3 regions of the Streptomyces sp. NPDC058246 genome follow, and region 2 is predicted to be linked to each of the others. Evidence: riboswitches for the same ligand, from Rfam matches in the RefSeq annotation. Region 2 holds a riboswitch; each other region holds the start of a gene.
What was found. Region 2 has a riboswitch for thiamine pyrophosphate ahead of ACFVXA_RS20730 (thiamine ABC transporter substrate binding subunit). Riboswitches for the same ligand answer to the same signal wherever they lie in the genome.

Region 1 (7,300 bases), on a different contig from region 2:
CCTGTCAACGCGTGCATATGCGTCCGCACTACCCCACCGCATGAGCCCTACTATCGGCTCGCCATGACAGCAGCAGGGAAGCACCAGGTGAGCCGGGCGGAGACCTCCCGCCGAGGCGGTCGACCGGGCCGAGCGGGTATCAGAGACGTGGCTGCGGCCGCAGGGGTCTCCATCACGACTGTGTCCGATGCCCTCAACGGCAAGGGCCGGCTCCCGGACGCCACCCGACGCCACGTCCGCGAAGTCGCCGACCGGCTGGGCTATCGCCCGTCGGCCGCGGCCCGAACCCTCCGTACCGGCAAGTCGGGACTGATCGGCCTGACCGTGACGACGTACGGGGATGAACCTTTCACCTTCACGGAGTTCGCGTACTTCGCGGAGATGGCCAGAGCCGCCACCTCGGCCGCTCTCGCCCGGGGCTACGCCCTGGTCATCCTCCCCGCGACCTCGCGCCATGACGTGTGGTCGAACGTCGCTCTGGACGGAACCGTGGTCATCGACCCGTCCGACCATGACCCGGTGGTCAGCGAGCTGGTCAGGCAGGGCTTACCGGTCGTCTCCGACGGCCGCCCGGCCGGTTCGCTCCCGGTCACCGCCTGGGTGGACAACGACCACGAGGCCGCGGTCCTGGGCATCCTCGACCACCTGGCCGCCGCCGGCGCCCGCCGGATCGGCCTTCTCACCGGCACCACCACGGACACGTACACCCATCTCTCCACCACCGCCTACCTGCGCTGGTGCGAGCGCGTGGGCCAGGATCCGGTGTACGAGGCCTACCCGGCGCACGATCCGTGCGCGGGAGCGGTCGCGGCCGACCGGCTGCTCGCCCGGCCCGACCGCCCGGACGCGGTCTACGGCCTCTTCGATCCCAACGGCACCGACCTGCTGGCCGCGGCCCGGCGCTACGGTCTGCGCGTACCGGACGACCTGCTGCTGGTCTGCTGCAGCGAGTCCACCGTCTACGCCAACACCGAGCCGCCGATCACCACGCTCTCCCTCAAACCGCGCAGGATCGGCACGGCCGTGGTCCAGCTCCTCATCGACGCCATCGAAGGGGTCGAATCGGACCAACCGGTCGAGCAGGTGATACCGACGGAGCTGATCGTACGGACGTCCTCGGAGCGCCGTCCGCCCCGTACGACGGTCAGTCCGCCACGATCACCAGAGAAGGGTTGACGCCCGGTAAACAGAGGGCGGTGCCGAAAGGGCGGGGTAAGCCCCGCCCAATTCGGGCGAAAACCGCGGTGAACTGGGGTCCTGCTCCGATTCACCACCCCTGGGTCATCACATGGCGCGATCCGCATTCCTATGATGGGCGGACGACACCGCGGGCCGCTGCGACCAGGCAGTCCGATCCGGTGCAGATGCGGCGCGATGGTGGTGGAGGGGTCGATGACTCAGGGGGCCGGTCAGGGACCCGAGGCGGTGCGGACGGCGACGTTGCGCGACTTCCGGGTGCCCGCATACGTCCACGAGACCGGTCCGTACGTGCAGAACACGCCCCCTGGTGAGGGCGTCAGACCCGCCGAGGAGCCTCCGGAGTACCCGGCTGGTCCGTCTCCGGCGTACCCGGCCGGGCCGTCTCCGGAGTACTCGTCCGGGACTTCTGCGGAGTATCCGCCCGGGGAGCCCGTCCCGCACTCTGCCGGGGAGCACTCAAAGGAGTACGCGCCGGAGTACACGCCCACGCAGCGCGATCTGCCCGTCATCAACCCGGGTGACACGCTTCAGGTCGACGTCGACCCGGCCCCCGGGACGGCCCCGGGACCCGCCGACGGTCCCGGACCGCTGTACGTCGTCGGCGACGTGCACGGCTATCTGGACCAGCTGGTCGCCGCGCTCCAGGAGCAGGGCCTCATCGACTCCGCGGGCAACTGGTCCGCCGGGACCGCGCGCCTGTGGTTCCTCGGCGACTTCACCGACCGCGGTCCGGACGGCATCGGCGTGATCGACCTCGTGATGCGGCTGTCCGCCGAGGCAGCCGCTGCCGGCGGCTACTGCAAAGCGCTCATGGGCAACCACGAGCTGCTGCTGCTCGGCGCCAAGCGGTTCGGCGACACCCCCGTCAACTCCGGCGCGGGCACCGCCACCTTCCAGGCGGCCTGGCTGCTCAACGGCGGCCAGAAGACCGACATGGACCGCCTCCAGGACCACCACCTGCAGTGGATGGCCCGCCTGGACGCCATGGAGCAGGTCGACGGATACCTCCTGGTGCACTCCGACACCACCGCCTACCTCGAGTACGGCGGATCCATCGAAGACGTCAACGACACCGTCCGGGAAACCCTCACCCGCAACGACGCGGACGAGTGCTGGGATCTCTTCCGGAAGTTCACCAAGCGCTTCGCGTTCCGCGACGACGGGGGCGCCCAGGCCGTGCGCGACCTGCTGAGCGCGTACGGCGGCACGCGCATCGTGCATGGTCACAGCCCCATTCCGTACCTCCTGGGCGAGGTCGGCTCGGAGGACGGCGAGGACGCCGCGGGCCCCCTGGTCGAGGGACCACATCTGTACGCCGACGGGCTCGCCATCGCGATGGACGGCGGCGTGACCATGGCCGGAAAGCTACTGGTCCAGCAATTGCCCCTGGATAGCTGAGCGTTCACCGGGCAGGCGTCCCCCGAGAGACTGCGTCGGCCAGGGGGCAAATTCTGGAAACCCCCTGTCACGGCGTGCCGTCACCGCTCTACCATCGGCTTATCCGTAGCAGGCTCCCCTCCGTTTCTGCCCGACGGCTCGTCAGCGTGCGAGCCACCAGCCCTACGGAGCATCGGGGGATGCACATGAACAGCGTTCCGCAGCACCTGCTGAACGAGGACCGCCAGGAATACGAGCGGATCCTCGATGAGGCGCTGCGCTCCGCACCACACCGCCCGGAACTCGCCGCTGTCGGCCAGCGGCTCAACCCCGAACAACTGCGCACCATGGCGCTCAACGCCACCGCGCTCATCACGGCGGCCGCGGCGACCGAGTACCAGCACTATGTGAAGGTCCGCGAAGAACTGCGCCATCCCGCGCCGTCCATCCCGGTCGTGAGCGAGGAGTCCGGTTCCACGGAGCCGGGTGCGGCCGCGCTGGGGCTCGCCGCCACGGTGGGGGAGGTGTCCGAGACCGCCGGGGCCGGCGCCATCGCCGTCGTCGCGGTGCTCGCCCCCGTACTCGCCGGAACAGCCGCGGCGATCTTCCTGCTCGTGGGGTACATCCTCAAAATGCTCGACCCCGAGCCGGCGTTCGCCAAGACTCTCCTGACCACAGGATGGGTCTTCGGCGCGGTCACGGCGGCCGCGATCCTGGTCGCCGCGGTCGGCCTGCTGCTGACCGCCCTGCGCAACGGCGCGTCCTCGCTCCAGGCCGGAGCGCGCGGCGAGCTGAGCGACCAGGTCGCGCGGGCCAGAGAAGCCTGGTGCGAGGCCCTGTTGGAGCGCGGCATCCTGCCGTTCCTCCGGGAGGCCCTCGCCGACCCGGGCTCCCCGGCACTGGGCCGTGCGACACCTGCCCCGACCAGCCGCATGCCGCACCTCGGCTACAACCGGCCGGGGTTCAGCAGCCCCGACGGCGGGCCCGCAGCCGGCCCGCGGCCGAGCTTCTCCAGCCCGGACTTCACAAGCCCGGACTTCGGAGGCCCGGAACATCAGCCGGAGTGATACCCGGGCCGACCGGGTGGCCCACCTCCGGGTGACGCCCGGATGTGCGGAGGAATCCGGGGCCCGCGCCGACGGGGCGCGGGCCCAAGGACCCGAACCAGGGGGCCGCGTACGCCCGTACGCTCCCCCGGCACGGCGCATCGAACGCTCCCCCGGCACGGGCGAGCGCGGCCCGGCAGCCTGGCCCGGCCTGGCCCGCCCTGGCCTCTCAGCCCAGCCGGCAACGCGGACAGCAGCCGGTCCCGGAGCCGCCCCACGTACAGCAAGCGCACCGGACAGCTCCGATGTGCCTACCGGACGGCTCCGACACCGCACACCACGTGCAGGCGCCTCAGTCGGCCCGGCTCAGTCCGCCAGAGGCAGATAGACCCGGTTGCCCGCTGCCGCGAACTCCTTGGACTTCTGCGCCATGCCCTCCTCGATCTCCGTCTGTGAGCCGCCGTGCTCCCGCCGGATGTCCTGCGAGATCTTCATCGAGCAGAACTTCGGTCCGCACATGGAGCAGAAGTGGGCCGTCTTGGCGGGCTCGGCCGGCAAGGTCTCGTCGTGGAACTCCCGTGCCGTGTCCGGGTCGAGGGCCAGGTTGAACTGGTCCTCCCACCGGAACTCGAAACGGGCGTCGGACAGCGCGTCGTCCCACTCCTGCGCACCTGGGTGCCCCTTGGCGAGGTCGGCTGCGTGGGCGGCGATCTTGTAGGTGATGACGCCGGTCTTGACGTCGTCACGGTTGGGCAGGCCCAAGTGCTCCTTGGGCGTGACATAGCAGAGCATGGCCGTGCCCCACCAGGCGATCATCGCGGCACCGATGCCGGAGGTGATGTGGTCGTACGCCGGCGCGACGTCTGTCGTCAGCGGGCCGAGCGTATAGAACGGAGCTTCATCACAGATCTCCTGCTGAAGGTCGATGTTCTCCTTGATCTTGTGCATCGGGACATGTCCCGGGCCCTCGATCATGGTCTGAACATTGAAACGCTTCGCGATCGTGTTGAGTTCCCCGAGCGTCCTCAACTCCGCGAACTGCGCCGCGTCGTTGGCGTCCGCGATCGACCCGGGCCGCAGCCCGTCGCCGAGCGAGTAGGTGACGTCGTACGCGGCGAGGATCTCGCAGAGCTCCTCGAAGTTCTCGTACAGGAACGACTCCTTGTGGTGCGCCAGGCACCACGCCGCCATGATCGAGCCGCCGCGCGAGACGATGCCGGTCTTGCGGTTCGCGGTGAGCGGTACGTACGGCAGACGTACGCCCGCGTGGACCGTCATGTAGTCCACGCCCTGCTCGGCCTGCTCGATGACCGTGTCCTTGTAGATCTCCCAGGTCAGCTCCTCGGCGCGGCCGTCCACCTTCTCCAGCGCCTGGTAGAGCGGCACCGTGCCGATGGGGACGGGGGAGTTGCGCAGCACCCACTCGCGGGTGGTGTGGATGTTGCGGCCGGTGGACAGGTCCATGACCGTGTCGGCGCCCCAGCGGGTCGCCCAGGTCATCTTCTCGACCTCCTCCTCGATGGAGGAGGTGACCGCGGAGTTGCCGATATTGGCGTTGACCTTCACCAGGAATCGCTTGCCGATGATCATCGGCTCGATCTCCGGGTGGTTGACGTTCGCGGGCAGTACCGCGCGACCGGCGGCGATCTCCTCGCGTACGACTTCGGGATCGACGTTCTCGCGGACCGCCACGAACTCCATCTCGGGCGTGATCTCACCGCGCCGGGCGTACGCGAGCTGTGTGACCGCCTCTCCGGCCCGGCCTCGGCGCGGCTGGCGCGGCCGCCCCGGGAAGACCGCGTCGAGGTTCCTGAGGCCCCCGCGTGGTGAGGTGTGCTTGACCCCGTCGTCCTCGGGGCGGACCGGGCGGCCCGCGTACTCCTCCGTGTCGCCGCGGGCGATGATCCAGTTCTCGCGCAGCGGCGCCAGACCCCTGCGTACGTCGGTGTCGACGGTCGGATCGGTGTACGGGCCGGAGGTGTCGTACAGCGTGACGGACTGCCCGTTGGTGAGGTGCACCTGACGGACCGGCACCCGTAGATCGGGGCGCGAACCCCCGACATACGCCTTGTGCCAGCCGATGGACTTCCCGGCCTCGCCGTTCACGGTCGAGGCTGCCGCCCCACCGTTGTCGTCCGGAGCGAGCGCCCCGTCCGTCTGGCTGGAGGCAGGCGTGCGTACGTCCTTGTTGGTCATGAGACCTACTCCCTACGCCGGCATTACCCGGTAACAGGTTCGGCGGTCGACGCAGCGGCTTCCGCCCGCCGATGTTTCATGTGAAACATCGCTTAGACGAAGGTCAGCGCCCTCTCAGCCCGGTGCTCCGAGCTCCCGCGTGTGCAAAGGTGCCTCCACGCTAGCGTCATATCTGGCGCGGTGAACAGAGGGCCCCCCTCGTTCTTGCGATGATCGGTCGGTGACCACAACGCAGCAGCCCCCGTTTCCGCCGTCCGAGCCGCCGCGCGGGCCCGGCTCGGGTGACAGCCATGGACAGGGCTCCGGCGACGGACACGGGCATGGACCGGGTGGCGGGCACGGCCACTCGCACAGTCACAGCCATGGGCCCGCCGCGCCCGTTTCCAAGCACCTGCGCAAGGTGATCGCGGCGGTGCTGATCCCCTTCACCGCGGCGGTCGTCGTGGGTCTCGTGGTGCTCTGGCCCGGCGGTGCCCCCTCACACGAGCGCACCGGTGTCGGGTTCGACCGGCAGACACAGCAGGCGACGGTCACCAAGGTCGACACGGTGGACTGCAAGTCCGTGAACGCCTCGGGGGAGACCCCGACGGGCGACACCTCCACCGCCGAGGGCTCCTCCGCTCAGCAGCAGGCGACGGGCGACTGCAAGAAGGCGACGGTCCGGATCGACACCGGTAAGGACAAGGGCCGTACGTTCACCGAGATCGTCCAGCCCGACCAGTCTCGGCAGTTGCACCAAGGTGAGAAGGTCGTGGTCGCGTACGAACCCTCCGCGCCCAAGGACTTGCAGTACTCGGTCACCGACGTGAACCGCAAGGTCCCCCTGGCACTTCTCGCCGCAATCTTCGCCCTGGCGGTCGTGGTCGTGGGCCGGATGCGCGGCGTCATGGCGCTGATCGCGCTGGCCATCAGCTTCCTTATCCTGAGCTTCTTCATCCTGCCCGCGGTCCTGCAGGGCTCGAATCCGCTGATCGTGGCGATTGTCGGGTCCAGCGCCATCATGCTGATCGCGCTCTACATGTGCCACGGCCTCTCGGCCCGCACGTCGGTGGCGGTGATCGGCACGCTGCTCTCGCTCATCCTGATCGGCGTGCTCGGTTCCCTGTTCATCGACTGGGCGTCGCTGACCGGCAACACCGACGACAACACCGGCCTGATCCACGGCCTGTATCCGTCCATCGACATGAGCGGTCTGCTGCTCGCGGGCATCATCATCGGTTCGCTCGGTGTGCTCGACGATGTGACGGTGACCCAGACGTCCGCGGTCTGGGAGCTGCACGAGGCGAATCCCACCATGGGCTGGCGCGGCTTGTACCGCGCGGGCATCCGCATCGGCCGCGATCACATCGCGTCGGTCGTCAACACCCTTGTGCTGGCGTACGCGGGTGCCGCGCTGCCGCTCCTGCTGCTCTTCTCGATCGCGCAGAGCAGCGTGGGCACGGTCGCCAACAGCGAGCTGGTCGCCGAGGAGATCGTACGCA
Region 2 (7,300 bases):
AAGAGCTCGCGTAGTTCGACGACAAGGCGTTCGCGCAGCGAGCGGTCCAGCTGGCCCAGCGGCTCGTCGAGCATCAGCAGGCGCGGACGGGGCGCCAGCGCGCGGGCCAGCGCGACCCGCTGCTGCTCGCCGCCGGAGAGTTCCGCGACCGCCCTCCGCTCGGCGCCCGGCAGTCCGACGAGCTCCAGCAACTCCCTTACATCCAAGGCCTGTTGAGCCTTCGGCGCGCCGTGCATCCGCAACCCGAAGGCGACATTGCCGCCCACGTCGCGCTGCGGGAAGAGCTGATGGTCCTGGAACATCAGTCCGACGCCCCGCTTGTGCGCGGGCACCCCCGACTGGTCGTGTCCGTCCAGTACCACACGGCCCGCGTCGAGCGACTGCAATCCGGCGACCGCCCGCAGCAGCGTCGACTTGCCGCTGCCGCTCGGCCCGAGCACGCAGACGATCTCGTGCTCGGCGACATCGAGGTCGACGGCGTCGAGCACCGGCCGCCCGCCGAAGCGTACGGTCGCGCCCTCCAGGCTCAGCAGCATCTAGAACTCCCCGGTCCGGTCGGTGCGTACCCGCTCCAAGAGCAGCAGCGCCACCGCGCACACCACCATCAGGATCGTCGAAAGGGCCATCGCCTGGCCGTAGTTGAGGTCACCCGCCCGCCCGAGGAGCCGGGCCACGGCGACCGGCAGCGTCGGGTTGTCGGGCCGCGCGATGAAGACGGTCGCCCCGAACTCGCCCAGCGACACGGCGAAGGCGAACCCGGCCGCGATCAGCAACGCCCGCCGCACCATGGGCAGATCGACCTCGCGCCACACCCGCCACGGCGACGCCCCGAGCACGGCCGCCGCCTCCCGCAGCCGGCCGTCCACCGCCCGCAGCACGGGCAGCATCGTCCGTACGACGAAGGGGGCGCCCACCAGCGCCTGCGCGAGCGGCACCAGGATCCAGGACGCCCGCAGGTCCAGCGGGGGCTTGTCGAGCGCGATCAGGAAACCGAAGCCGACGGTCACCGCGGAGACGCCGAGCGGCAGCATCAGCAGCGCGTCGAATCCTCGTACCAGACGGCCCGTATCGCGGCGGGTGAGGGCCGCGGCCGCCAGACCGCCGATGAGGACGGCGATGGCGGTGGCCGCGAACGCGTACTCCAGCGAGTTGCCGATCGCCTCGATCGGCGCGACGAGGAAGATCCCGCCGTCGGCGGAGGTCAGCGCCTTGTAGTAGGCGAATCCGTAGCCGCCGGGGGTGACGAAGGAGCGCTGGACCAGTACGCCGAGCGGGAGCACGAGGAGGATGAGGATGCTCGCCAGCACTCCTGCCAGCAGCGTCCGCTGCCCGGCCCCGCGCGGTCGGCGCGCGGTCGTCTCCGGGGCCACCAGACGCAGGGCTGTCTCCCGGCGGCGTACCGTCCGGGCGTGCACGGCGAGGATCGCGCCCACCGCCACGAACTGGATGATCGTCAGCACCGCCGCCGTCGCCAGGTCGAAGATCTCCGAGGTCTGCCGGTAGATCTCGACCTCAAGGGTCGAGAAGGTCGGGCCGCCGAGGATCTGCACCACACCGAAAGAGGTGAAGGTGAAGAGGAAGACCATCAGCGCGGCCGCGGCCACGGCCGGACTCAGCGCCGGCAGCGTCACCTTGCGCCAGGCCGCGAACCGGGAGGCGCCGAGCATCCGCGCGGCCTCCTCCTGCCGCGGGTCGAGTTGCGACCAGAGGCCGCCGACGGTCCGTACGACGACGGCGTAGTTGAAGAAGACATGCGCCAGCAGGATGGCCCAGACGGTTGTGTCGAGCCGTACGCCCCACAGCTGGTCCAGGAGTCCGCCACGGCCGACGAGAGCCAGAAAGGCCGTACCGACGACGACGGTGGGCAGCACGAAGGGCACGGTCACGAGGGCCCGGAGGATCTGCTTGCCCCTGAAATCGAAGCGCGCGAAGACATACGCGCCGGGGAGCGCGATCAGCAGCGTGAGCGCCGTGGAGGCGAGCGCCTGCCAGGTGGTGAACCACAGCACGTGCCGGATGTCGGACTGCGCGAGCACGTCACCGATCCGCCCGAACCGCCAGGCCCCGTCGACCTTGAGCCCGCGGCCGACGATCGCCGCCACCGGATAGGCGAAGAAGACGGCGAAGAACGCGACGGGCACGGCCATGAGACCGAGCCGCGCCGCGCTCCTGCGCCGGCTCCCGCGCGGCGCTACTTCAGTACGAGCGAGGTCCACGACTTGACCCACTGGTCACGGTGGTCGGCGATCTCGGCGGGGGCCATGGTCTCGGGGTCCTTGGCCTGCGGCCCGTACTTGGTGAACTCGGCGGGCACCGCTGCGCCCTTGACCACCGGGTACACGAACATGTTCAGCGGCATGTCCTCCTGGAACTCCTTGGTGACCAGGAAGTCGAGGAGCGCCTTGCCGCCCTTGGTGTTCTTGGCGTTGCTCAGCAGCCCGGCGTACTCGATCTGCCGGAAGCAGGTGCCGTCCGCGACACCGGTGGGCGCGGTGGCCGGCTTCGGGTCGGCGTAGATGACCTCGGCGGGCGGCGAGGAGGCGTACGAGACGACGAGCGGCCGGTCGGCCTTGGCCTTCTTGCCGCCGGCGGATCCCGAGAACTCCTCGTTGTACGCCTGCTCCCAGCCGTCCACGACCTTCACGCCGTTGGCCTTGAGCTTCTTCCAGTAGTCCTGCCAGCCTCCCCCGCTCCCGGCTTCGCTCGAGCCGGAGGCGCCCCCGTCGCCGTACTTCGCGGCGGTGCCGAGCAGGAAGCCGAGGCCGGGCGAGGACGTGGAGGCGTTCTCCGTGACGAGGAGGTTCTTGTAGGCGGGCTTGGTGAGGTCGTCGAAGGACTGCGGCGGCGTCAGCTTGTGCTTGCTGAAGTAGGCCTTGTCGTAGTTGACGCAGATGTCGCCGGAGTCGATGGGCGTGACGCGGTGCTTGTCCTGGTCGACCTGGTACTCGGGCAGGATCCGGTCGACACCCTTGGCCTCGTACGACTGGAAGAGGCCGTTGTCGAGGGCGCGGGACAGCAGGGTGTTGTCGACGCCGAAGAAGACGTCGCCCTGCGGGTTGTCCTTGGTGAGGATCGCCTTGTTGACGGCCTGCCCTGCGTCGCCGTCCTTGAGGACCTTGACCTTGTAGCCGGACTGCTTCTCGAAGTCCTTGAGGACGCTCTTCGACACGGCCCACGAGTCGTGGCTGACGAGCGTGATGGTCTTGGAGTCCCCGGAGCCGTTGCTCTCGGACGACCCGCACGCGGACAGTACTGGCAGCGCGACCAGGCCCAGGCCGACGCCCACGGCCGCGAACCGCTTATGGGTGATGCTCACTGATTTTCCTCCTGGATGACCAGGAAGAGACGCGGCCCTGCCCGGGACCTCTGACAGTTCCCGGGCAGGGCGCAACAGCTTGAGTGGCGACCGAACTTCCTACCCAGAATGACCTGGGCAAGGTTCAGAGGGTCTGCGGTCTCTCCCGCACTCTCAGCGCTGTGGCGCTCCCCTGTCGGAATATGAAGATGTACGTACGCAGGACAGGTTACCGCTCGGTGGCCGCGAGCTGACCGCACGCCCCGTCGATCTCCTGACCGCGGGTGTCCCGGACGGTCACCGGCACCCCGTGCGCGGCGATCGCCTCGACGAACGCCTTCTCGTCCTCGGGCCGCGACGCGGTCCACTTCGAACCCGGGGTCGGGTTCAACGGGATGAGATTGACGTGCACCGGCTTGCCCTTGAGCAGTCGCCCGAGCCGGTCACCGCGCCACGCCTGGTCGTTGATGTCCCGGATCAGGGCGTACTCGATGGAGAGCCGACGGCCGGACTTGGCGGCGTACTCCCAGCCGGCGTCCAGCACTTCCCGCACCTTCCACCGTGTGTTGACCGGTACGAGGGTGTCGCGCAGTTCGTCGTCCGGCGCGTGCAGCGAGATGGCGAGGCGGCACTTGAAGCCCTCGTCGGAGAACCGGTGGATCGCGGGGACGAGCCCCACGGTGGAGACGGTGATCCCGCGCTGGGACAGCCCCAGCCCGTCGGGCTCGGGGTCGGTGAGCGCCCGGATCGCCCCGACCACGCGCTTGTAGTTGGCGAGCGGCTCGCCCATGCCCATGAAGACGATGTTGCTCAGCCGGGCCGCACCACCGGGGATCTCGCCGTCCCTGAGCGCCCGCATCCCGTCCACGATCTGGTGCACGATCTCACCGGTGGACAGGTTCCGGTCGAGCCCCGCCTGTCCGGTGGCGCAGAAGGGGCAGTTCATCCCGCATCCGGCCTGCGAGCTGATGCACATGGTCACCCGGTCCGGGTAACGCATCAGCACGGACTCGACGAGCGTGCCGTCGAAGAGCCGCCACAGGGTCTTGCGGGTGGTGTCCTGGTCGGTGGACAGATGCCGCACGACCGTCATCAGCTCGGGGAGCAGCGCCTCCTGGAGCTTGCCGCGCGAGGCGGCCGGGATGTCCGTCCACTCCGCGGGGTCGTGCGCGTACCGCGCGAAGTAGTGCTGCGAGAGCTGCTTGGCGCGAAACGGCTTCTCACCGATCGCGGCAACGGCCTCTTTGCGCTCGGCGGGCGTGAGATCGGCAAGATGCCGCGGCGGCTTCTGGGCTCCGCGCGGCGCGACGAAAGTGAGTTCTCCGGGCTTAGGCATGGCTGTACCAGTGTCGCAGATCCACTCGTGTGACCTGGGGCTGCGAGTCGGGACACCTGCCGTTGCTGGTCGCCATCCGTCGCCGCTGATCCCCCTCGGACAACCCAGGGAAGGCCCAGCCGGCGGGGCCTTTCCCCTGCTCACGTGATGGGCGGCAGTGACCGACTGCCTAGACACGTATTCGACAGGCGCCATGATCGCTGGCCATGGGCACGCGGCCGGCGTTGACTGATCTCACACGGCCCAGAGACAGCCCCTCTGGAACCGGCGGCGACGGGTTGGCGCCGGACGCCTACGAGACGGGGCGGCGCGGGGCGGGACTACGGTGTCACTCAGGCTTGCTCCCAGACCAGGACGTTCAGGCCCACGGTGCCGGCGTCCGGGTGCAGGGCAGTCGCGGTGACGAGTGCGGCACGCCCTTCATTCGTGATCAGGCAGAGCCTGCGTCCGGCGGGAACAGCGATGTGGGCCTGAGGCTGCGTCTGCACAAGAAGGATGCACTCCGCAGGGTCCGGGCTCTCTCCCTCCGGGACGACTGCCATGCCGGCGCGCCCCGTGAACTCGGCCTCGTGCCCGTCCTTGATCTGGTTGAGGATGATGTCACCTTCCGTCGGGAGGGGGACATGCGGAGGAACGGAGTCCAGGTCAAAGTCCCCCGAGATCAGCAGTGGCCCCGACCAGCGGACCGAAGGCGAACCGTTGGACGCCGAGGGGCCCGCGCCGGAGGCGACGGACGGAGCGGGTGCTGTGGTCGTCACCGTGGCGGTGGCTGTGACCGTGGCGGAACCGGCAGTCGGCGAGTGGATTCCGGCCGCCGGCAGCCCGATGAAGCCCACAAGAAAGGTGAGAGCACCCGTCCCGGCAGTGATGAGGGCAGCGACCGCCGTCCAGTGCTCGGGCGACTTCCTGGTGCGCGATTCGCCCGGAAGCGGAGGAGGAGATGAGGGTGGAGCAGGAAACGTCATGACCCCCCGATCAGCGTATGAAGCGCAAGTTTTTCACCTGGCCGGGGCACGCATCCCCACCTTGGAACTCTGTAACGTGATTGTGCCCTCACCATCTGTCACGCAGGTTCCCGTTCTTGGCCGCCACGGCGCCCGGCCGGGGATTCCACCGCGCCGCACCCTTGCGGAAGGCAAGTCGCACAGCCGGTGCGCTGAGCACACGAGCTTAGGATCCGAAGCGTGGCAGACATCCCCGACGAATTGATCAAGCTGGAACATTCCACCGAAGAGGAGCGCGCAAAGTGCGCGGGCCTCGCCGGCGAGGAGTACGAGGCACAGTGCCGCCGGTGGCGCGAGGCGTCCGAGGTGGCACAGGCGGCCATCACGAAGTACGCGCGGGCGGCCGGGCAGGACCGCCACGAGGTCGAGCAGGCCGTGAAGAAGGCTGTACGACGGGCAGAGGAGGACCCGGCGGACTAGTACGGGCGGGCACAGGCGCCTCGCGGTTGCGGCGGGGCTCCGTCGCGCCATCACTCCTATGGGGTCTCGTATCGCCCCACGCGCCCCGCTATATTCGAATGCGTGATCGAATGGCGTGCCGCGGAAGAGGTTGCCCTCCCGGTTCCAACTGAAGTGACCAGCACAGACGTGTAACTGGGCTCGCCGAGTGAGAGGCTGGGATTGTGCCTGAGAGTGTGCCTGTGGTCGTGCACCCGCCGCAGCCGGACGGCGGCAGGCGGGTGACGATTCACGGCGAGCCGGTCGGCACGGCTTACCACCTGCTGGACGTGGTGGAGTTCCTTCGCCGTGCAGGCCTGCCCGAAGCGGATACGACGCTTGACGACCCCGAACTGATCGAGTGGCGCGACGGCGGGCCTGAAGTGTGGACGGCGCCTGGGTGATCTGCCGCCCTCAGGCGCTGCGCGGCTTCCCAGCCGTCGCACAAGCCGTCGCACACGTACGACTTCCGCGCCGTCGCACACGTACGACTTCCGCGTCGTCGCACACGTACGACTTCCGCGTCGTCGCACACGTACGACCAGGTCGCGACGCGTGGGGCTCCATCCGTGTTGCAGACGCACTGTCGCTGGCGCACTGGCCGACGCACTGACGCACTGACGCAGACATACGGTGAGGGGCTCGCCGTCCGTGGACAACGAGCCCCTCACCCACATTTACGCAGGTCAGCAGAGCTTTATGAAGATCAGGAAGGTCAGCTGGACCCCACGAAGATCACCAACAGCAGCCACACCACCGGAGCCGTGGGCAGCAGCGAGTCCAGCCGGTCCATGATGCCGCCGTGCCCCGGCAGCAGCGTGCCCATGTCCTTGATGCCCAGGTCCCGCTTGATCATGGACTCGCCGAGGTCGCCGAGCGTGGCGCTGGCCGCGACCGCGAGGCCGAGGAGCAGGCCCTGCCACCAGGTGCCGTCGTTGATCAGGAACTGCATGCACAGCGCACCTGCCGCCATCGCGAAGGTGACCGCTCCGAACAGGCCCTCGCGGGTCTTCCCGGGGCTGATGCGCGGCGCCAGCTTGTGCTTCCCGAAGCGCCAGCCGACCGCGTACGCACCGGTGTCGCTGACGACCGTGAGGAGCAGGAACGTCAGGACGCGGCGCGGGCCGTCCTCGGCGGTGAGCATCATGGCGACGAACGTGGCCAGGAACGGCACGTAGAAGGTCGCGAAGACCCCCGCCGTGACATCCCTGAGGTAGCCCTCGGGCG
Region 3 (7,300 bases), on a different contig from region 2:
GAGTTGTTGAGCGTGATGAAGTGCAGTCCGGGGACTCCCTCGGCCAGCAGCCTCGCGCAGAACTCCGTCGCGAACTCGATCCCAATGGAGCGTACAGCCGACGGATCGTCTTTGGCTGTGAGGATCCGCTCTTTCAGGACGTCCGGGAACGAAGCGTTACTGAGCTTCGGCAGCCGTTCCAGCATCTTCACACTCGTCACCGGCATGACCTCCGGGATGACAGGTGTCGTACAGCCCGCCGCCACCACCCGGTCGCGCAGGCGCAGATACGACTCCGGGTGGAAGAACATCTGCGTGATGGCGTAGTCGGCGCCGGCGCGGCACTTGTCGACGAAGTGCGCGACGTCCAGCTCCCAGTCGGCGGAGCGCGGATGCATCTCGGGGAAGGCCGCGACGCCCACGCAGAAGTCGCCGGACTCCTTGATGAGCCGGACGAGTTCGGCCGCGTAGGTCAGGCCCCGCGGATGCGGCACCCACTCGCCCATGGGGTCGCCGGGCGGGTCGCCGCGGACCGCGAGCATGTTGCGGATACCGGCGTCGGCGTACTGGCCGATGATGTTGCGCAGTTCGGCGATGGAGTGGTTGACCGCGGTGAGGTGGGCGACCGGGGTGAGCGTCGTGTCGGCGACGATCTGCTCGGTCTCCCTGACCGTGCCCGCGCGCGTCGAGCCGCCCGCTCCGTAGGTGACGGAGACGAAGTCGGGGGCGACGGCCTCGACCCGCCGGAGGGCGTTCCACAGGTTGCGCTCGCCCTTGGGGGTCTTCGGCGCGGAGAACTCGAACGAGTAGGTCTTTTTGCCGGTCGCGAGCATGTCGCGCACGGTGCGTGCGCGATCAGTCCTGGTGGAAGCAGATCCGAGGGCCATACCCGCAGGTTAGCCAGGGGGCGCCGGTCCCCCAACCGAAGCGATGGAATTTGTCCGATTTGCCGACTTCTTGTCCACCCCTCGGACAATTGTCGGCGGCGCGGCCGTGCGAGACCGCCACGCCGGACGGCTACGCCTGACGCAGCCGCTTCGCGAACTCTTCCGCCGCCGCTCCGGGATCGTCCGCCTCGGTGATCGCCCGGACGACGACGACACGGCGGGCGCCCGCGTCCAGCACCTCGTCGAGGTTGCCGAGGTCGATGCCGCCGATGGCGAACCAGGGGCGGTCGGTGCCGAGGGATGCCGTGTAGCGCACCAGGTCCAGGCCGGGTGCGTGGCGGCCGGGCTTGGTCGGGGTGGGCCAGCAGGGGCCCGTGCAGAAGTAGTCCACGCCCTCTTGGACGGCGGCGGCCGCGGCCTCGGACTCGGCGTGCGTGGAGCGGCCGATGAGTACCTCGTCGCCGAGGACGGCTCGGGCCGCGGGGACCGGGAGGTCGCCCTGGCCCAGATGCAGGACGTCGGCGCCGATGGCGTGGGCGACGTCCGCCCGGTCATTGACCGCGAGGAGCTTGCCGTGGCGTGCGCAGGCGTCCGCGAAGACCTGGAGGTGCTCCAGCTCCTCGGCCGCCTCCATGCCCTTGTCGCGCAGCTGCACGATGTCGACGCCGCCCGCCAGGACCGCGTCCAGGAATGCGGCGAGGTCGCCCTGGCGCTTGCGGGCGTCCGTGCACAGATAGACGCGGGCGTCGGTGAGCTGGGCGCGGGCGGTGGCCGCGGCGTTCTCGGGCATGCGTGGGTCCCCCGTTGTCGCGTGGTCCGTGCGTACGGACGTCGTCGGTGTGCGCACGGACGGTGTCGGTGCGCACGGACCACGGCGGCCGGGGTGGTCCTGGCCGGCCGCGGTCCGTACGCCGGACGGTTGTCGGATCAGACGGCGAGCGCCTGGGCGCGGCGCTTCACCTCCGTGCCGCGATTCTCGCTCAGAGCCTGCGCGGGGGTGCCGGGCAGGGTCGGGTCGGGGGTGAAGAGCCACTCAAGCATCTCTTCGTCGGTGAAGCCGTCGTCCCGCAGGAGCGTCAGGGTGCCGGACAGGCCCTTGACGACCTTGTCCCCGTCGATGAAGGCGGCGGGGACGTGCAGCGCGCGGTTCTCACCACGGCGTACGGCGATCAGCTGGCCCTCTTTGACCAGCTGCCGGACGCGGGTCACCTCGACGCCGAACTGTTCGGCGATGTCGGGGAGGGTGAGCCAGGCAGGGACGAGAGCATCGATCTTTGCGTCAATCTCGGTCACGGGACAAGCCTGCCATCCCGGACTGACAGTCGGAAGCCAGGCCGTCCGACCTGGGGTGACGGATTACGCCGTGGCGGTCTTCAGAGGCCTCTTGCACGGTGGCGTCCGCCGGGGGCCCCTTGCACGGTGGCGGCCGCCAGAGGCCCCTTACACGGTGGCGGCCGCCAGGAGCCTCTTGCACGGTGGCGGCCGCCAGAGGCCCCTTAGACCGTGGCGGTCTTCAGCGGCCTCGCCGGGTCCGCCAGCAGCTCCGGATTCATCGGCGTGCCCGACTCGATGAGCCGGCGCCCCTGGGCCAGATCCCTCGGGCGGCCCACGGCCAGAAGGGCGACCAGGCGGTTCTCGCGGAGCCAGCAGACCGTCCAGGCGGCGCCGGCCGGGTCACCGCGCCAGAGGGTGGTGTCGGCGGTGGCGTGGTGGCCGACGTACTGGACGAAGCGGCCGAACTGCTCGGACCAGAAGTACGGCACCGGATCATAGGCGGCGGGGGCCTCGCCGATGATGTTCGCGGCGACCGTGCGCGGGCCCTGGAGGGCGTTGTCCCAGTGGTGGACCAGCAGGCGGCCCTCGTACCTCCCGGAAGGGAAGGAGGCGCAGTCGCCGACCGCGTAGACGTCGGGTGCGGAGGTACGCAGGTGGTCGTCGGCCACGATCTCGCGCTCGGCGCCGAGGGCGATCCCGGAGCCGGCCAGCCAGGCGGTGGCGGGGCGTGCCCCGATGCCGACGACGACCGCGCCCGCGGGCACCCGGGTGCCGTCGTCGAGCACCACGGCACCCGGTTCGACGCGCTCCACGCGCGCGTGCGTACGCAGCGTGGCCCCGCTGTCCGCGTACCAGGCCGCCATCGGCGCGGCCACCTCGGCGGGCAGCGCCCCGGCGAGCGGGCGGTCGGCGGCCTCGACGACGGTCACCACGCACCCCGCCTCGCGCGCCGCCGTGGCGAACTCCGCGCCGATCCACCCCGCCCCGACGACCACGATGTCGTGCTGCTGGGCGAGGACGGGACGCAGCCGCTCGGCGTCGTCCAGGGTGCGCAGCAGATGGACCCCGGGCACACCCTCAGCGCCCGGCAGCTGGATCGGTTCCGCGCCGGTCGCGATGACCAGGACGTCGTACCGAACGGGCCCGGTGGCGGTATCCAGCTCATGGTCCCCGGGGCGCACGCCGGTGGCCTCGCGACCGAGCTGCAGCTCGATGTCCAGCGCCTCGAAGTCGACGTCGAAGGCGGAGCCCTCGGCCTTGCCGAGCAGCACGGCCTTGGACAGCGGTGGTCGGTCGTACGGCTGGTGGGGTTCCGCGCCGATCAGCGTCACACTGCCGGTAAAGCCCTGTTCGCGCAGGGCGACGGCGGTCTGCACACCAGCCATGCCCGCACCCACCACGACGACCCGCCGTGCCGTACGCCCCTGCGACTGCGCCTGCGTCTGCTCGCTCACCTGATCACCATAGACAACTGACAATTCGTCAGTCAGCGGACGTGCTCAGTGACCTGTTCCACACTGCCCGTCCGCGCTTCCGCCTCCGCGACTCCCACTTCCTCGACCACGCTCGTCCCGCTGCCCGTCCGCGACTCCCACTCCCAGGTCTCCTCCAGGCGTACGCGCCCGTCGGGCAGCTCCACGACGAGGGACGCGCAGTGCCCCGACGACGTGCTGCCGTCGTGCTTGAGCTGTACGTAGCGGAAGTCGAGGCGGTCACCCTCACGGCTACCCACGAGGTACCCGCGTACGACATCGCCGCCCGCGTACTCGGCCCAGATCTCGCCGTTCTTCTCGTGGTAGGTGAACCTGGTGCGCGTGCCCACCTGACCTGGCGCCTGGTCGGCGATCGGGGCGAGGACGAGGCCGTCGAGCGAGCGGGGCATGGCGGGAGGCTCCCTTACTGAGACGGGTCGCGGCGGGCTAGGGTGGCCAACGTAAAGCACTCGCGGGAGCCCGGACGCACCGGGCTGAGAGGGAGGCTGGGACGGCCTCCGACCGTACGAACCTGATCCGGGTCATGCCGGCGAAGGGAGGGGCTGGACGCCCATGTCGCCTACGCGTACATCAGACACACGCACATCGGACACACGTACATCAGACGTCCTCGTCGTCGGGGGCGGAATCATCGGTCTCGTGACGGCCTGGCGGGCCGCGCAGCGCGGGTTCACGATCGCCCTCGTGGATCCCGGACCCGGCGGCGGAGCGGCCCAGGTCGCGGCCGGCATGCTCGCCGCCGTCACCGAACTGCACTACGGCGAGCAGACCCTGCTGGGCCTCAACCTCGCCTCCGCGCGCCGCTATCCGGACTTCGCCGCCGAGCTCACCGGGGCGACGGGGCAGGACCTCGGCTACCGCCAGTGCGGCACCCTGGCCGTGGCGCTGGACTCCGACGACCGCGCCCATCTGCGTGAACTGCACACCCTGCAACGCGAGTCGGGGCTCGACTCGGAGTGGCTGAGCGGTCGCGAGTGCCGCCGCCTGGAGCCGATGCTGGCGCCCGGCGTACGCGGCGGGCTGCGGGTCGACGGCGACCACCAGATCGATCCGCGCCGGCTCGCCAGGGCCCTGGTCACGGCGTGCGAGCGGGCCGGAGTGGTGTTCCACCGGACGTGGGCGGAGCGCCTCGCCGTCGTACGGGACCGGGCCGCCGGAGTGGTCACCACGGACGGCACCGAACTGACCGCCGGCCAGGTGGTACTCGCCGGGGGCAGCCTCAGCGGGCGTCTCCAGGGCGTCCCCGACGACGTCCTGCCGCCGGTGCGTCCGGTGAAGGGGCAGGTACTGCGGCTGACCGTGCCGCAGCGGTACGCGCCCTTCCTGAGCCGCACCGTCCGTGCCGTGGTGCGCGGCAGCCAGGTCTATCTGGTGCCGCGCGAGAACGGCGAACTCGTCGTCGGCGCGACCAGCGAGGAACTGGGCTGGGACACCACGGTGACCGCGGGCGGCGTGTACGAGCTGCTGCGCGACGCCCACGAGCTGGTTCCCGGGATCACCGAGCTGCCGCTCACCGAGACCCGCGCCGGACTGCGCCCGGGGTCCCCCGACAACGCGCCGCTGCTGGGCCCGACCTCACTGGACGGCCTTCTGCTGGCCACCGGGCACTATCGCAACGGCGTCCTGCTCACACCCGTCACCGGTGATGTCATGGCGCACGTCCTGACCACGGGTGAACTCCCCGACGAGGCCCGCCCCTTCACCCCCCGGCGTTTCCGCGCCGCCGCCCTCACGGAGCAGCCCGCATGAACATCTTCGTCAACGGAGAGCGGCAGCTGATCGCCGCGGGGACCGCTCTCGACACGCTCGTCGCGACCCTCACCGCCGCGCCGTCCGGTGTGGCCGCCGCGCTGAACGAAACCGTCGTCCCGCGCACGCGGTGGTCGTCCACCTCCCTCTCCGAGGGAGACCGCGTCGAAGTCCTCACCGCCGTCCAAGGAGGCTGAACCCATGGCCGACGATCCCTTTGTCCTCGGTGGTACGTCCTTCTCGTCCCGGCTGATCATGGGTACGGGCGGTGCGCCCAGCCTCGACGTCCTGGAACGCTCGCTCGTCGCCTCCGGTACGGAACTGACGACGGTCGCGATGCGGCGCGTGAACGCCTCCGTGCACGGGTCGGTCCTTTCCGTGCTCGACCGGCTCGGTATCCGGGTGCTGCCGAACACGGCGGGGTGCTTCACGGCGGGCGAGGCCGTGCTGACCGCCCGTCTCGCGCGCGAAGCGCTGGGCACCGAGATGGTGAAACTGGAGGTCATCGCCGACGAGCGGACGCTGCTGCCCGATCCGATCGAGCTGCTCGACGCCGCGGAGACGCTGGTCGACGAGGGGTTCACCGTGCTGCCGTACACGAACGACGACCCCGTTCTCGCGCGAAAGCTCGAAGACGTGGGCTGCGCCGCGATCATGCCGCTGGGGTCGCCGATCGGGTCCGGGCTCGGGATCCGCAACCCGCACAACTTCCAGTTGATCGTGGAGCACGCGCGCGTGCCGGTGATTCTGGACGCCGGGGCCGGTACCGCGTCCGACGCGGCGCTCGCGATGGAGTTGGGGTGTGCGGGTGTGATGCTCGCCTCAGCGGTGACGCGGGCGCAGGAGCCGGTGCTGATGGCGGAGGCCATGAGGCACGCGGTGGACGCAGGGCGGCTCGCCCGGCGGGCGGGGCGGATCCCTCGGCGGCACTTCGCCGAGGCGTCGTCTCCTGCGGAGGGTCTGGCGCGGCTGGATCCCGAGCGGCCCGCCTTCTAGGCGCCCGGCGTCTTCTGGACACCCGGCGTCCCGGGGAGTTCTCCCGCCCGCGCACCGCCCGTTTCCAGTGGGATGGGAAGTGCGGGTCTCCCGTGGGCGGGACTCGCCGTCGGCGGCTGCGGGATGCTTCACGGATTCCCGGGACCGAGAGTTCGGCGATTCCCGCGTTCCAGGGCTCGGGATCCCCGCGTTTCGGGGACTCAGGACCCCCGGGCTCCGGCGCTCGGTGGCCCCCGGGTTCCGGGGTCGGGAGGACGTGCGTGCGAAGTCTGGGTTCCGGGCGGGCGGGATGCGTCACAGGTCGGCTGCAGTCGCGCCCCGGTATCGGCCGAATGGGGCGCGTGACAGTGGCGGCTCGTACACTCACCTGCGTGGATACGACCCTTCAGGACCCGCTCGTCGGGCACGTGCTCGACGGCCGCTATCGCGTCGACGCACGGATCGCGGTCGGCGGGATGGCCACGGTCTACAGGGCCCTGGACACCCGCCTGGACCGCGTACTCGCCCTCAAGGTGATGCACCCGGCGCTGGCCGCCGACGGCTCGTTCGTCGAGCGCTTCATCCGCGAGGCCAAGTCGGTGGCCCGGCTCGCCCACCCCAATGTGGTGCAGGTCTTCGACCAGGGGACGGACGGGTCGTACGTCTATCTGGCCATGGAGTACATCGCCGGGTGCACCCTGCGCGACGTGCTGCGCGACCGCGGCGCCCTGCAGCCGCGGGCCGCGCTCGACATCCTGGAGCCGGTGCTCGCCGCGCTCGGCGCCGCGCACCGCGCCGGGTTCGTGCACCGCGACATGAAGCCGGAGAACGTCCTCATAGGGGACGACGGCCGGGTCAAGGTCGCCGACTTCGGTCTCGTACGGGCCGTGGACACGGTCACGAACACCACCGGCGCCGTCCTCGGCACCGTCTCGTATCTCG

Region 1: another riboswitch for thiamine pyrophosphate. It lies ahead of thiC (phosphomethylpyrimidine synthase ThiC); the one in region 2 lies ahead of ACFVXA_RS20730 (thiamine ABC transporter substrate binding subunit).
Region 3: another riboswitch for thiamine pyrophosphate. It lies ahead of thiO (glycine oxidase ThiO); the one in region 2 lies ahead of ACFVXA_RS20730 (thiamine ABC transporter substrate binding subunit).

Annotation. Positions count from the first base shown of each region.
Region 1 is NZ_JBHVWZ010000009.1:112,646-119,945, reverse strand. Features, by position in the region: gene ACFVXA_RS16050 (LacI family DNA-binding transcriptional regulator) at 64-1,176, shown strand; gene ACFVXA_RS16045 (metallophosphoesterase) at 1,393-2,598, shown strand; gene ACFVXA_RS16040 (hypothetical protein) at 2,778-3,644, shown strand; gene thiC (phosphomethylpyrimidine synthase ThiC) at 3,990-5,819, opposite strand; TPP riboswitch at 5,812-5,968, opposite strand; gene ACFVXA_RS16030 (YibE/F family protein) at 6,040-7,300, shown strand, end outside.
Region 2 is NZ_JBHVWZ010000013.1:130,220-137,519, forward strand. Features, by position in the region: gene ACFVXA_RS20720 (ABC transporter ATP-binding protein) at 1-536, opposite strand, end outside; gene ACFVXA_RS20725 (ABC transporter permease) at 537-2,216, opposite strand; gene ACFVXA_RS20730 (thiamine ABC transporter substrate binding subunit) at 2,192-3,316, opposite strand; TPP riboswitch at 3,395-3,500, opposite strand; gene rlmN (23S rRNA (adenine(2503)-C(2))-methyltransferase RlmN) at 3,525-4,631, opposite strand; gene ACFVXA_RS20740 (hypothetical protein) at 4,964-5,389, opposite strand; gene ACFVXA_RS20745 (hypothetical protein) at 5,816-6,055, shown strand; gene ACFVXA_RS20750 (hypothetical protein) at 6,277-6,477, shown strand; gene ACFVXA_RS20755 (phosphatidate cytidylyltransferase) at 6,789-7,300, opposite strand, start outside.
Region 3 is NZ_JBHVWZ010000007.1:86,089-93,388, reverse strand. Features, by position in the region: gene metF (methylenetetrahydrofolate reductase [NAD(P)H]) at 1-866, opposite strand, end outside; gene thiE (thiamine phosphate synthase) at 997-1,656, opposite strand; gene ACFVXA_RS12940 (Rv2175c family DNA-binding protein) at 1,794-2,159, opposite strand; gene ACFVXA_RS12935 (NAD(P)/FAD-dependent oxidoreductase) at 2,363-3,595, opposite strand; gene ACFVXA_RS12930 (hypothetical protein) at 3,628-4,023, opposite strand; TPP riboswitch at 4,076-4,189, shown strand; gene thiO (glycine oxidase ThiO) at 4,187-5,383, shown strand; gene thiS (sulfur carrier protein ThiS) at 5,380-5,580, shown strand; gene ACFVXA_RS12915 (thiazole synthase) at 5,585-6,379, shown strand; gene pknB (Stk1 family PASTA domain-containing Ser/Thr kinase) at 6,751-7,300, shown strand, end outside.